DNA from 3 places in the Labrys sp. (in: a-proteobacteria) genome. Region 2 is predicted to be linked to each of the others. Evidence: predicted binding sites of a transcription regulator. Region 2 holds the regulator's gene; each other region holds the start of a gene.
What was found. The regulator LexA, encoded in region 2, represses DNA repair genes until DNA is damaged. The targets are predictions, from matches to a motif close to TGTTCNNNNTGTGTTCNG.
Positions count from the first base shown of each region.

Region 1 (4,688 bases), on a different contig from region 2:
TGGCGAAGCCATCGCCGAAGTGGAACTGACGGATGAGGCGGTCATGGAAGAAACCGGCCAGAGGCCGGATGTCTTTCGCCCGCCCTGGGGCAAGATCGATGCTCGCATCAAGGCGGCCTTGCGTGGTGCCGGCCTCTGGCGCCGAATGGCACTTTGGGACTTCGATTCCTTCGACTGGCTCGACGACACAGCGTCTCTGACCAGGCTGATCGGCGCCGGAGCCCCGGCGGGAGCCGTGATCCTGATGCATGATATCCATGCCAGCACCATCGAGGCCGTGCCGGACATCATCCACACCCTCAAGATGCGAGGCTTCCGGTTCGCGACGGTCGGGCAATTGCAGGCTTGCCGGCATGGGACGGAACCGGGCGCCGTATCGACGGCGCCTCATGCCTTGCCCGCACCGTCCCGCGATGCCCCCTATGGCAGCCTGGCCCATGCCCTGGATGCCATCGCCCCCTTGAAGGAATACATCGCTCATCGGCTCGGCTCCTGACGGCATGCTCGCGGGTGAAGGAGCCTGACTGCACCGGGCATGAAGCAAAGGCGGGTCAATCGCGAGTGCGCCCGATGGCGGGCGGCACGCAAGGCGCAGGCTGGGGATGGTCGCGAGGCGGGAACCAGATCAGCCGTACCGCGTCCTAGGAACAGGTACTTCGTCCCGGTCCTGGAGTGAGGTCCATGTTCAGGCTGCTTCTCGCCCTCACATGTGCACTCGTCTGCGGTGCCACGCAGGCCGCCAAGCTCGACCTCGATGGAGTCGATCGGGCGCAATTCAGCGAGGGCGAGCCGAAGGATGTCGATCCGATGCTGATCAAGGCGCAGATCCTTCTCGATCGCGCCCGCTTTTCGCCCGGTCTCATCGACGGCCGCCTTTCGGACAACTTCACCAAGGCCGTCGCGGCCTTCCAGGCGACGAACGGCCTGGCATCCGACGGCAAGCTCACCAGGGAAACCTGGGACAAGCTCGCGGCGACCTCCGTCGCCCCCGTGCTGACGACCTATGAGGTGACCCGCAAGGACGTGCGCAGCCGCTTCACCCGGCGAATTCCCACGCGCATGGAAAGGATGGCTCGTCTCAAACGGCTCGGCTATCGCAACCTGCGGGAGCAATTGGCGGAGCGTTTCCACGTCAGCCAACAATTGCTGACGATGCTCAACCCCGGTGCCCGTTTCAAAAAAATAGGTACAAGCCTGACGGTGCCTTATGTCGGCCGCAGCGCGCAACCTCCTGTTGCTGCCAGCATCGAGGTCGACAAGGCCTCCCGCCAGATACGTGTACTCGATCCTTCAAGCAACGTCCTTGCGGTTTACCCCGCCTCGATCGGCAGCGAGGAGAAGCCGGCCCCGAGCGGCTTGGCGGAGGTCAGGCACGTGGTGCACAATCCCACCTATTACTACGATCCGAAATTCGCCTTCAAAGGGATCAAGACCAAGCGTCCCTTCACCATTGCCGCCGGGCCGAACAATCCGGTGGGATCGGTCTGGATCGATCTTTCCATCGAAAGCTATGGCATCCACGGCACGCCCGACCCCGGTAAGATCGGCACGACCTTCTCGCATGGCTGCATCCGCCTGACCAACTGGGACGCCGAGGACCTCGCCACCATGGTCAAGCCGGGCGCGAAGGTCGAATTCAAGGGGGATACGGTGCAAAGCGAGAGCGAACGCTCTCCGTAAAGGCCTGCACGTCCTGCAACCGCCTCTACCGGGTACGGCGCTCAGCTTTCATGATTCATCCAGATCTTTCTGCGCAAGCTCTCTGAAGGCGTCCGGAACGGACCGCCTTCGATCCAGCGCCGCCGTCGCATAGCCCACCGCATCGCGCCCGAAGCGTTGGCGGATGAGATCCATGGCGCGATCGGCCGACTGGCGCGCAGTTCCCTGACAGGCGCCGGGCCGCCACTTCTCGTCGGGAAGGCCGAGCGGAAGATCGAGCTGGATCTCCCGCTCCTTGTGCAAATGGGAAACGCAAACCGCAACCAGCGTGATGACAGTCTCTCGCGGGTGATCGGCAAGCGCGATGCGCACCAGCCTGGTGGCAATCTCCGCCAGCACAATCGTCGCTGCGACCGGCGCCTCCAGCGTTGCCGACCGCGTGACGGCACGCATGTCGGCAAACCGGACGCGCACGGTCACGGTCCAGCCGGCCAAGGCCTTGGCGCGAAGGCGCGAGGCGACGCGATCGGCAAGCTGAAGCACGGCCGGCACGAACACGCCTTCGATGGCGGGTTGCCGCCCCAGCGCGGATTGCGCGCCGGCGGATCGGGCTCTGTGCTGCGTGCGGATTCGGCGGGGATCCCGGTTCCAGGCGAGTGACCGGAGCTTTTCGCCAGCCGCGCGCCCCAGAAGCCGCTCGATCGAGTGGCCGGGCGTATTGGCGAGTTGGCCGATGGTAAGAATGCCACGCTCCTTGAGCCTGGCCTCGGTCACCGGCCCGACACCCCACATCAGGCCGACCGGGAGGTCATGAAGAAAGTCGAGCTCGTGAGCCGGATCGACGACGACGAGGCCGTCCGGCTTTGCGACCTGGGAAGCGATCTTGGCCAGGTGCTTTGTCCGCGCGACACCGATGGAGATCGGTAGACCCAACTCGCTCCGCACACGCTCTCGAATGGTTGCCGCGATATCGGCCGGCGTCCCGAAGAGATGGGTGCAGCCGGCGACATCGGCGAAAGCCTCATCGATCGAGATACGCTCTACCAGCGGCGTGAAGTCACCCAGGATGGCGATCGCCGCATCGCCAAGACGCTGATAGTCGTCGAAATGCCCACCAACGAAAAGGAGTTGCGGACACAGCTCCCTCGCCTTGCGGCCCGACATGCCGCTATGCACCCCGAAAGCCTTGGCCTCGTAACTCGCCGCCAGCACCACCCCGCCGCCGACGGCGATCGGCCTTCCGCGCAGATTGGGGTCGAGGAGTTGCTCGACCGAGGCATAGAAGGCGTCGAGGTCGGCGTGGAGAATGGTGGCAAGGGTTTCCATGACCCGGAATCCCGCATCACAATGTTCCTTATTTGTTCTAGACAACGCAGGCAAAGTCAAGGCCCTGGAAGCGGCTGGCAGCTCCAGCCCCCGAGCGGTAAGCCAGCGATCGCCGAAACGCTCGGTGCCGCACCAAGCGAAAGCTCGCTGGTGGTCTCGTATCCATTGCAGCGGGCGCGTGTTCATTCGCCATCGTCGCGACGGCAAGCATCAGGGCGCCACTTTCAGGACGGTACAGCCAGTCCTTCCTGTCACAGAAGGCCATAGGCGCCATGGCAGTACGCACGCCCATGGCTCAACAGACACAATCCCAGGCCCCGGCGGCAAAACCACCGCTATGATAGCCGCAGCACTGCCTATATAACTACGCCGTCGGCTAAAATCGCGACCGATTATTTCGTTTGAGTTTCTGGATATTGCATCTTGAAGAGCACTGCCCTCGCCCGCCTGTTGCAGGGGATCACGAAGCCTTCTCACGACAAGCGTCCCTCGATCGAGACCTTTGCGGATATCGACACGGACCGGCTCGCTGCCGAGCTCAATCTTGCCGGCCGGGGAAGAGAACGCGGCGGCAACGAGGAGCCTGCGACGTCATCCGAGACGATGGACTCGGTCGAGACCCAGATCATCGAGCGCATCGAGGCCGCAAAGAAGGCCGCCCATGCCACCATCGAGGATGAGTTGCGCACTTATGCCGAACGCCTGGCGGCTCTCGATTTCGAGGACAGGTTCACGCAGATCCAGCATACCGCCCCGGCAGCCGTCGGCGATTTCAAGCTGGAAGCACGCGCGGGACGCGACGACCTTTATGCGCTGCGTCGCAACCTGCGCGACCTCGACGCCGAGCAGCAGGCCTTCCGGCGCAAGCACAAGATCGACCGCACCGCCCGTGTTCATGGCGGGGCAGCGACCTTCCTGAAAGTCGCCCTCCTCATCGTGATGTTCGTGGTGGAAGCGTTCGCGAATGGCAACTTCCTGGCCAAGGGCAGCGAACAGGGCCTACTCGGTGGCGTGACCGAGGCCATCTCCTTTGCCGCCCTCAACATTTTCGGTACCTTCATCATCGGCCATTTCGGCGTCAAGCAGATCGCCCACAACAGCGTGTTTCGCAAAGGCCTGGGGGTGCTGGCCTTCTGCTTCTACGTGGCCTTTGCCCTCGGCCTCAATCTCGCCTTGGCCCATTATCGCGACGTCTCTGCCCAGTTCCTGGAGGGAGGCGGCGAGCGGGTGATGCAGGTCATGGCCACCACCCCCTTCCAGCTCCGCGACCTCAATTCCTGGCTGTTCTTCGGGCTTGGCCTGATGTTCTCCTTGGTCGCCCTGATCGACAGCCTGACCTTCTCGGATGCCTATCCCGGCTATGCCGAAGTCCAGCACCGCCTCGAAGCGGCCAGGGACGCCTATCGCGACCGCAGGGCGGAACTCGATGAAAACCTGAAGGACGTTCGCGACGAATATCAAGACAGGATGCAGGATATCAGCAGCGACCTGTCCCTGCGGCGGGGCGAGTACGAGGCCATCATCGCCAATCGCGCGCGCATGCTGAAGCTCTTCAGCCAGCATCAGGACCATCTGGAACGAGCGGCCAACACGCTGATCGGTTTCTATCGCGAGGCGAATGCCAAGGCTCGCAAGACGCCGCCTCCGGCCCGTTTCGCAAGCCCCTTCTCGCTTGCAAAGGTCAGCGTGGAGGCCAGCACCGA
Region 1 is NZ_JASGFM010000045.1:26,117-30,804, reverse strand. It holds gene QM672_RS27850 (polysaccharide deacetylase family protein) at 1-496, shown strand, start outside; gene QM672_RS27845 (L,D-transpeptidase family protein) at 682-1,680, shown strand; gene dinB (DNA polymerase IV) at 1,729-2,985, opposite strand; gene QM672_RS27835 (hypothetical protein) at 3,409-4,688, shown strand, end outside.
Region 1: the regulator LexA is predicted to act here: its motif matches at 3,008-3,025, upstream of dinB (DNA polymerase IV).

Region 2 (4,688 bases):
AGGTGAAGTGGCTTGGATGTCAGGTATTCCATCGCTAACTGAGCGCAGGCCAGGAATTCTCCATGAGCAACATTGTACTTCCAACCGGTATCACCCATGACAGCGTTTTCGCGACGGGTGCAGCAGGAAGCACCTACAAGGTAAATTTGGATTCCTACATTATTTCCGCCGACAGTCTGGGGCTCCAGCTCGACGGCGGCCCCTGGACTGTAACGATCAATGGCGGGGTTAGCGGCCTGCAAGGAGACGGCCTTGCCGTGAACGCGCCGCCCACGAGCACCCTTGTAACGACAAAGGTCAATGTGGGAACGGAAGGCTCCATCTACGGTTCCCTCTACGGCATCGGGACAAATGCGGCCTTGGATGTCGCGAATTCAGGAATTATCCGAGGGGATGCGGGGGCCATCTATTACGTCGGCGATTCAGGCAGCAATCTCTATTCCAACGCAAAAATCTCCGTAAAGAATCTGGCAGGCGCGACCATTTCTGGTGGCGATTTCGGAATCTATAATAACAGCGCTGCGACATTGACGGTGACGAACGCCGGGACGATCTCTACGGATAGCGGTTATGCCATTCGGTCCGGCGGGCTTGGCAGCATTACCAACAGCAAGCTGATTCAAGGCGACATCGGTCTCTTTGGCGGGGCTCCGCTGAATTCCCTGGGAGTCCCGACCGCCGGCAATACCGTCACCAATACCGGAGAGATCGATGGTTCGATCCTGATCAACGAAGGCAAGAATGTCGTTACGAACTCGGGCATTGTAATCGGCAATGATCAGCTCCTGACTTTCGCAGACGATACTCAGCGGGATGTCCAGGTTTCGATAGGCCTTTGGCAAGGCAACAGTACCATCAAGAACTCAGGAAAGTTGTACGGAACGATACTTGGAAGTTTGGGAGCCGACGTCATAAGCAATACGGGGTTGATCGTCGGCGACACGGCCTATGGCTACGATGCTGGAAGCGAACAGTATTTCCAGGGCGCGTTGGACCTCGGTGCCGGCAATGACAGCCTTACCAACGGCAAGGAGATCGATGGCGCCGTCTGGCTGGGTACGGGAGATGATACGGCGACCAACACCGGCGTGATCTACGGTTTCATCTCGGCTGGCAACGGCAACGACAAGATCACCAATTCGGGCAGCGTCGACGGCATCGATCTGGGCGAGGGGGTCAACACCCTCACCAACAGCAAGACGATCTATAGGGGTGTCTATGGTGGCGATGGCGGTAATACCATCACCAACAGCGGTACCATCTACGGCAATGTCCAGACCGGAGCTGGCAACGACAAGTTCACCGAGTCCGGTGCCGGTCTGGTGACCGGCGACTTCTATTTGGGGGCGGGCAACGATACCTTTGTCGGTGGTGCCAGTGTCGAATATGTCCACGATCAGGCCGGCAACGACATCTATGGCCTCGGTGCGGGCAATGACGTCTATTTTGCCTCGAACGATGGCGGTACCGACAAGGTGGATGGCAGCACCGGGATCGACGTCTTCACTGTCGATCCCGCTACGACCGACCCGCTCAATATCAATCTGGGCATCACGGCGGCTCTCGGCCTGAATGCTCAGACCGCAACCTTCGGCACATCCGGCGGCAGCGAGAATGTGAAAGGCTTCGAGATCGTGTGGGGCACCGCCGGCAACGACACCATCGTCGGCGGAGCGATAGCGGAAACACTGCACGGCAATGACGGCAACGACATCATCGCCGGCGGCGTTGGAGCCGACATCCTTTGGGGGGAGGGCGGCAACGACATCTTCAAACTGCTGGGCGTCAAGGACAGCGGATTGACCCGTGCGGCAACCGACACGATCATGGACTTCACCCAAGGCGAGGACAAAATCGACCTCAGTTTTCAGGAGTTCCACAGCCTGATCGCCAATAGCGATTTCACCGGCTCGTCGGGTGAACTGCGTTATATCTTCCAGGGTGGGCAGACCATGCTGCAGGGCGATATAAATGGTGACAAGAAGGCGGATTTTCAGATCGCGATCCAGGGCACGGTCAATTTGCAAAGCAGCGACATCATCGGCCTCACCTGAGCGTTGGCTGCATCGCGTCTGAGCGAGAAGGTGGCGGCCCCATGGGCCTCCGCCCGCAATTTTCGGGGTAACGATCGCGCGTTTTGAGGCGGTTACCCCGATCGTACCCGCCGTCTGGAAGGGGCCACCGCCACGCTAATTTCACCAGTATTTGCCGGTGGACATTGCTTCAGGAATGATGATGATCGCGTCTTTCGCGTCGCCAAGGGAAGTTTCATGAAAATCAGCGCCCGCAACCAGATCAAGGGCACGATCAAGAGCGTGACGAAGGGGCAGACGACCTCCCACATCCAGCTCGAGGTCAACGGCACCATCATTACTGCGTCGATCACCAATGAGGCCGTCGACGACCTCAATCTCAAGCCCGGCCAGAATGCCTATGCCGTCATCAAGGCCTCAGACGTCATGATTGCTGTCGACTGACCTGTCTTCCCGGTTCATGACGACCTTCGGCGGTGCTCGGGCGAATAGTGGTTCGAGCACTCCTGGTTGCCTGGTGTCGAGCGGATTAGCCTGCGAATTCCGGAGGCTCTCTCAGGCAATCCGCAAGCCCAGTTCGGCCAGCAATTGGCCGGCCTGGCCTTTCGAGATCGTGGCGCCCTTGAAATAACGGGTGTCTGCCAGCTTCAGCCCGCCGAGATCGGCACCGCGCAAGTCGGCACCCTCGAAGCGAGCATCGACAAGATTGGCATCACGCAGACTGCATTCCTCGAAGATCGCCTCGCGAAAATCACATTGGCGCAAATCGGCCTGGGTGAAGTCGAGGCGACGCAGCACGCTCTTCCGGAAGGAAAAGGCCGGCAGCTTGGCCGACATCAGCAGAACTTCCTCGAAAACCAGCCCCAGCCCCGAGGTTTCGGAGAGGTCCGCCCCGGTCAGCTTGCAACCGGTAAAAGCCGTCGAGGCCGCCTTGGCGCGCCGGAAGCTGGTATTGCTGTAATCACCGGTGCGGAACGCCGCTTCCTCCAGGTCCGTGCCACGGAAATCGGCGCCGCTCGCCTTGCAGTTGCGCCAGAGTGTATTGGCAAGCCTGGCGCCGACCAGCTTGGCGTTTCTGAGCCTGCAGCGCTCGAAGGCCCAATGAGAGAGATCGAGACGCGAAAGATCGCATTCCTCCATCTCGCAATCGACGAGGGAATGCGGAAGCTTCGCCGCGAGCAGGTTTTCGACATCGCGGCGCCGCAAGCTGCAGTTCGCGATCGCGCGAAGCGCGTTCATAGCCGGCAAGCCACGATGTCGGCCACGCTCAATAGCGACGGAACAAACCGACCAGCTTGCCCTGGATCTGCACCCGGTCGGGCCCGAAGATACGGGTTTCATAGGCCGGATTGGCGGCCTCCAGTGCGATGGAGGCTCCGCGCTTGCGCAGGCGCTTGAGTGTCGCCTCCTCGTCGTCGATCAGTGCCACGACGATATCGCCGGTATCGGCGTGGTCCTGGCGGCGGATAAGCACGGTGTCATTGTCGAAGATACCGGCTTCGATCATGGAATCGCCGCGCACTTCCAGGGCGAAATGATCGCCGGAGGACAACATTTCCGGCGTGACGCTGATGGTGTGGCTCTTGGACTGGATGGCGGAGACCGGCGTGCCGGCGGCGATACGCCCCATCACCGGGACGAGGACCGGCCGGCCGACCTCGTCGTCAATTTCAGGCCTGACGGGGCGAACCTTGCCGAGATTGCCCTCGATTACATTGGGGCGGAAACCACGCTGGGAAGAGGCGAGCGACAGGCCGCCACCGCTCGGCACTGCCGATTCGGGCAGGCGCACCACTTCCAACGCACGGGCGCGGTTGGGCAGGCGCCGAATGAAGCCACGCTCCTCCAGCGCCATGATCAGGCGGTGAATGCCGGACTTGGACCTGAGGTCCAGTGCTTCCTTCATCTCATCGAAGGAAGGAGGCACACCCTGTTCCTTCAGGCGCTCATGAATGAACCGAAGCAATTCATGTTGTTTCTTGGTCAGCATGGCTATCCCGTCGTGGCGGCCGCGAATCACGGTGAAGATGTAAACAAAACAAGAACAGTGCTACATGTTCCTACTGTGTTCTGCAACAATGAAGTTCAGGTTAAAGACGTGGTCAATAGCCGGCCGCACGGAGATCGATGATCTCGCAGGTCTCACCCGCCTTTGCTTCGGGTGCGAAGGGCGGCCGGATCACCAGGCAGTCGGCATGCTGCATCACGCTGACGAGCGACGAATCCTGCAGTGCCAATGGCTCCACCTTGAGGATGTCTGACGTATCGTCAAGCAGGAAGCGGGCCCGTATATAGTCCTCGCGGACATCGTTGGCCGGCCAGGAGCGGGCAAAGACGGCCTTGCGGCGTGGCGGGCCGGCGTCGGAACGGCCAAGCAACGCGCGCAGCAGCGGCACCAGGAAGAGGACGCCGCAAACCACGGAGGAGACCGGATTGCCCGGCAGTCCGAGGATGTGCATGGCGCCGAGCCGCCCATGCAGCAGCGGCTTGCCTGGCCGCATCGCGATTTTCCAGAAGCCGAGCCGCATGCCTTCGCGGGTCAACGCGGTCTGGATCAGATCGTGATCGCCGACGGAGGCGCCACCGATGGTGACGAGCACATCGGCCTTTTCGGCGCGAGCTCGCTTGATGGCGGCTTCCAGGGCCGGGAAGTCG
Region 2 is NZ_JASGFM010000018.1:59,678-64,365, reverse strand. It holds gene QM672_RS17215 (hypothetical protein) at 63-2,054, shown strand; gene QM672_RS17210 (molybdopterin-binding protein) at 2,271-2,477, shown strand; gene QM672_RS17205 (pentapeptide repeat-containing protein) at 2,589-3,272, opposite strand; gene lexA (transcriptional repressor LexA) at 3,301-4,023, opposite strand; gene glp (gephyrin-like molybdotransferase Glp) at 4,136-4,688, opposite strand, start outside.

Region 3 (4,688 bases), on a different contig from region 2:
CGCATCGCCGGTGGCCTCCTGCTATTCGCTATCGCCTATGAAATGGTGTTCGACCGCTCCAACGTTCGCAAAAACGAAACCGCGGAGACCGCCATCACCAAGGATTTCATCTCCAATGTCGCCGCCTTTCCGCTGGCGATCCCGCTGATCGCCGGCCCCGGCGCCATCACCGCTGTGATGCTGCTCTCCGCCCAGGCCCATGGCGAGCCCGCCAAATTCGCCTCGCTGTTTCTCGTCATCGCCTTCGTCACGGCCTGCTGCTACGTCTCGTTCCGGCTGGCAGGGGTGATCAACAAGCTCCTCGGGATCACCGGCAATGTCGTGCTGACACGGCTTCTCGGCATCGTGTTGTCGGCCCTGGCGGTACAGTTCATCGTCGACGGGGTCAGGGCGATCGTGGCCGGATAGCGGGCCCGCAGCGCGTTCGGCTTCTTTTCCGTCACCGGGGCGGCGTGATGATCGCGCTTCCTGACGCGCCCGACAGCAAAACGCCGGCCACAGGACGTGACCGGCGCTTCGGATAGCCTGTCGATGGGCCTCGTCCGATTTCAGAACGGGATGTCGTCATCCATGTCGGCCGAGGAGAACTTGCTCGAGCCGGCCGGTGCCGGGCGACGTTCCATCGGGCTCGACGAGCCGAAATCGTTGCCCTGATAGTCCCGGCCGCCATCGCCCTGCCCGCCGCCACGCGAATCCAGGAGGGTCATCTCGCCGCGATAGCGCTGCAGCACGATCTCGGTGGAATATTTCTCCACGCCCGAGGCATCGTTGTATTTGCGGGTCTGGAGCTGGCCCTCGAGATAAACCTTGGAGCCCTTCTTCAGATATTGCTCTGCGATGCGCGCCAGCCCTTCATTGAAGATGACCACGCTGTGCCACTCGGTCTTCTCCTTGCGCTCGCCGGTGGCCTTGTCACGCCAGCTCTCCGTCGTGGCAATACGCAGGTTGACAACCGGTTCGCCCGAATTGAGCCGCCGCACTTCCGGATCGCGGCCGAGATTACCGACCAGAATGACCTTGTTCACCGAGCCCGACATCGAGGCTTCCTTCCTTCGCTTCACAGCCTGCCGGCCTAACCGGCCCGCACGCCCCATGGCGCCCCGAGGGGCGCCTCCATCATTCCTGCTCTAGCATGCTCCCGGCGCCGCACCCGCAAGGGATTTGGCTTCATGCACAATTAGTTTGTTCCACATTTGTTCGCACAATGCAAGCGCCTGACCTTAACTATCCGCTTACCAAACCGCGCCAAAGGCCCTGCCATGTCGAACTTGGCCATTTCGCCTCGAATCATGTGGGAATCTGCAGTATCCGGCCAAGAAAACCTTGCCTTTGCCCGATAACTTGCCCAACAAGCAGGTCGAAAATCCGAGCCGCGCTTTCCGTCATCGCTCTTTCGCCACATTGGGCGTGCAGGGGAGCCGCACACTTCAATTCTTAGTTCCATACGAGGGCAGCAACATGGCAGGACCAGGACAACAGCGCGAAGCGAGCGACGGGGCCAACACGGTAGCGGCTCTGGGTTTGCGGCGCGCCGCTTTGCGCGGCATGCTCGCTTCCCCGATCATCGATGCCGACGACCAGAAGGGCCTGCGCGACGAACTCGTCGCCGAACTGCGCTCCATCGCCAATTCGATCTCCCGCGCTCCCGCCAAGAACGCGGTCGAGCTCTGCGCCAAGCTCGACGTGCTCGGTGAGGAATATCGTCCCGACGGCGACAGCGGTTCCATTCGCGAACTGATCGCCTCGATCCGCCGCGACGTCGTCAGCCTGACCGGCCGCCCTGCGGCCCAGGAGCGCGCCTCCTTCCAGACGATCCGCCCGCTGCACAATGCCCGCGCCGCCGAAACGACCCAGCAGCCGGCTGCGGCCGAAGCAGCTGGCGAAGCCAAGGCTGACTAAGCCTTTCTTCGTCGCCGGAAACATCGCCCCCGCGGAGCGATCCGCGGGGGTTTTTCTTTGACTTCCGCCCTCCCCCTCTGGAACTGCCGGGAGCAAGGCGCGTCCGGTCGATTTCGCCTCGTGGCGCAACGCCTCGCCCCAAACGAAAGGGGCAGGCTCGCGCCTGCCCCTTCATCACATCGGCATCCGGACCGACAAGCGCCCTTATTGAGCGTTGTCGCCCTCGCCTTCGTCGTCGCTGCTGCCGCCTTCGTCGCCACCACCGGCACCGCCGCCGCTGCCAGCGCTGAGCACCTGGCCGTTGACGCTCACCGCCTTGGTCGCCGCGTCGAAATCGACATCCCAGACAGCCTTGCCGTCAGCACCGGTCTTGGCCAGTCCCTTGATCAGGGCGATGCCCATCAGGGCCGATTCCTTGTTGGGAACCTGCGCGGCGTTCACGGCCGCGATGATCTGGTCGAGATTGGTGGCCGAAATCGTCACCTTGCCCTTCTGGCTCGGCATGACGCTCATCTTGCCTTCAGCGCTCACGGCGCCGGCCGGGGCGGTGAAGGTGCTGGGCGCCAGGGTCACATGCGGCTGTCCGGCCATGAAGAGGGCCAGGAATTGCGGCGTCAGCTCGTTGGGGATCGGCGGATCCTTGCTCGCATCGAAATTCTCGATCGCCAGCTTGGTGATGGCCTCGAGATCGACGCCCTCGAACTTCACATCGATATTGCCCTGGCCCGGAACCAGCGGAGCCACCCAGCCTGGGATGACCGGAGACTGCGGCAGCACCAGCCCATCATATTTAATGTCGATGCCGTAGGAGGCATCCTTGACCGCACCGGTCATGCCGACGCCGTAGCTGAGGCTGCCAAGCTTGACCGGACCGACAGGCGTGTCGATGGTGACTTCATTCAGCTTGGTGGTGCCGGACAGGTTGTTCCACAGCGGCAGGGCTGCAGTCAGCTTCTGCTTGATCTCGGCCTGCTTGGCGATCAGTTCCTTGGGATCCTTGGAATTGGCGGCCATGCCAATGAATTCCAGCACCGTGGAAAGCTGGAAATTGTCGATCTTGCCATCGGTGGTCAGCGACTTGGCCGCGACCTTGATGGTCAGGGGCTTGGTCTTGCCGACGATGTTCTCGACGAAATCGGTGGCCGAACCGGTGGTGCTGACGTCGACGCCCCCACCGCTGCCGGCGGCTCCGGTCAGCTTGGAGGTGATCGCGCCCATGCTCGCGGTCACGGTGCTCTCCGCATCGTCCATGTCCATCGACATCGAGGCGCAGGTCGCTTCATAGCTCGAGAAGGTCGAGATCTTGGGATCGAACACGCCCGTCGACTTGCAAGGCGCCGTAACCTTCATCGCGAAAGGCTTGTCACCCTGGGTGCCGCTGAAATTGTAGTTGATCGGCGAATCGCTGGTCACCGCATAGGTGCCGTCCGAATTGGGCGTGGCCAGATAGGTGATCGGATCGAAGCTCGCAGTGACGCCGGCTCCCTTGAGCTGGGCCAGGGTGGAGCTGAGGTCGAGCTTCACGGCATAGGCACTGCCCTGCGGGGTGATCGACAGGATGCCCTTCTCGAAAAGGCCGCTGCCGAGCGTCTTGGCGAGGCTGTCCTGCAGTTGCTTGGCGCCATCCGCCGATACGCCCTGCGCAAAGGCGGGAGCGCTCAGCAGCGTCGCGGCCAGCAGCGTGCTCCGAAAAGCCAGCCTGGCGGCGGGACTGCGGCGTTTCATGCGAAGAAGTTGCATGGAGTTTCCTTCAGTGGGTGGTAAGCCGTTTCGCGGCGCACTCTTAACGCATAATCATGAGGTGCGCACGCCTGGGTCGATGAAAGAGCGGTGGACGTTCAGAACCGGCTTTGAACCGGTACAGCAGCACTAGGCCCCGTCGCGATCGGAAACGAGGTGCCGAAACGCACATGACACATTCGATAGTCTCCGTGACGGGAGCGTTTATCACGCTGCAGGTGGATCATCCTGAGGCTGTTATGGATTATGGATGAGGCAACGGACAGTTCCGCACGTCACAAACCTTCCTCGATACAGACAACGACGCGCGAGCGCCGCCGAGTAGCCATGCGGCGGTCACCACCCAGGGTAGCATCCTAGCACCAGCCCTCAATCGATACATGACAAGAGGTCAAAAAAACGGCGAGAACCGCGATTGCCAGCATGAAACGTTTACGGTTTCGCAGCATTATGCGATGAAAACAAAAGTGCCCTCGGTAATGGTTCGGTGTTAGACCTACATCGCTGCCGTCCGAAAAAATGGAAGCGACAATGACAATTCTGAAGATCCTCACCGCCGTTTTCGTCCTGGCCGGCCTGGCAGCCTGCGCCAGCGACTATGGTCAGGCCGACCGCCGTCCGGCTTACGTCGTCGGTCCGGATACGCCGTTCCCGCGCTGAGCCCTGCGGCCGTAACAAACGCCTTGCCGGTCATTCGTACGGGTCGAGGTTGTTCATCTATGGCGCTGTAAAATTCGGGCTACAGCCCCTATCAGGTTTTTCAGCCTGCACGAACGCCCTGCCGATCCGGTAGGGTTTTCTTTTGGTAGAAGCATCAGCCCGGCACGTTTTTCCCCAACACAGTGAAGCTCATCAGCAACCGCGCCCCTTCTGATCAAGACATGGGGTGGTGCAGCACCATGGGTACGTCCGCTGCTTGAGAGAGGCCCCCGACGGGAAGGATCCTGAGCCAAACTTGGCGCAGCCACGGCGAGGAGCTGCCCGCCAGCCTCTCAAAAGAAAAAACCCGGCGCGCATCGACGGCCGGGTATTCAGTTACATGACAATGA
Region 3 is NZ_JASGFM010000029.1:66,303-70,990, reverse strand. It holds gene QM672_RS22740 (MarC family protein) at 1-408, shown strand, start outside; gene ssb (single-stranded DNA-binding protein) at 549-1,037, opposite strand; gene QM672_RS22730 (hypothetical protein) at 1,459-1,899, shown strand; gene QM672_RS22725 (hypothetical protein) at 2,104-3,639, opposite strand; gene QM672_RS22720 (YgdI/YgdR family lipoprotein) at 4,171-4,299, shown strand.
Region 3: the regulator LexA is predicted to act here: its motif matches at 1,184-1,201, upstream of ssb (single-stranded DNA-binding protein).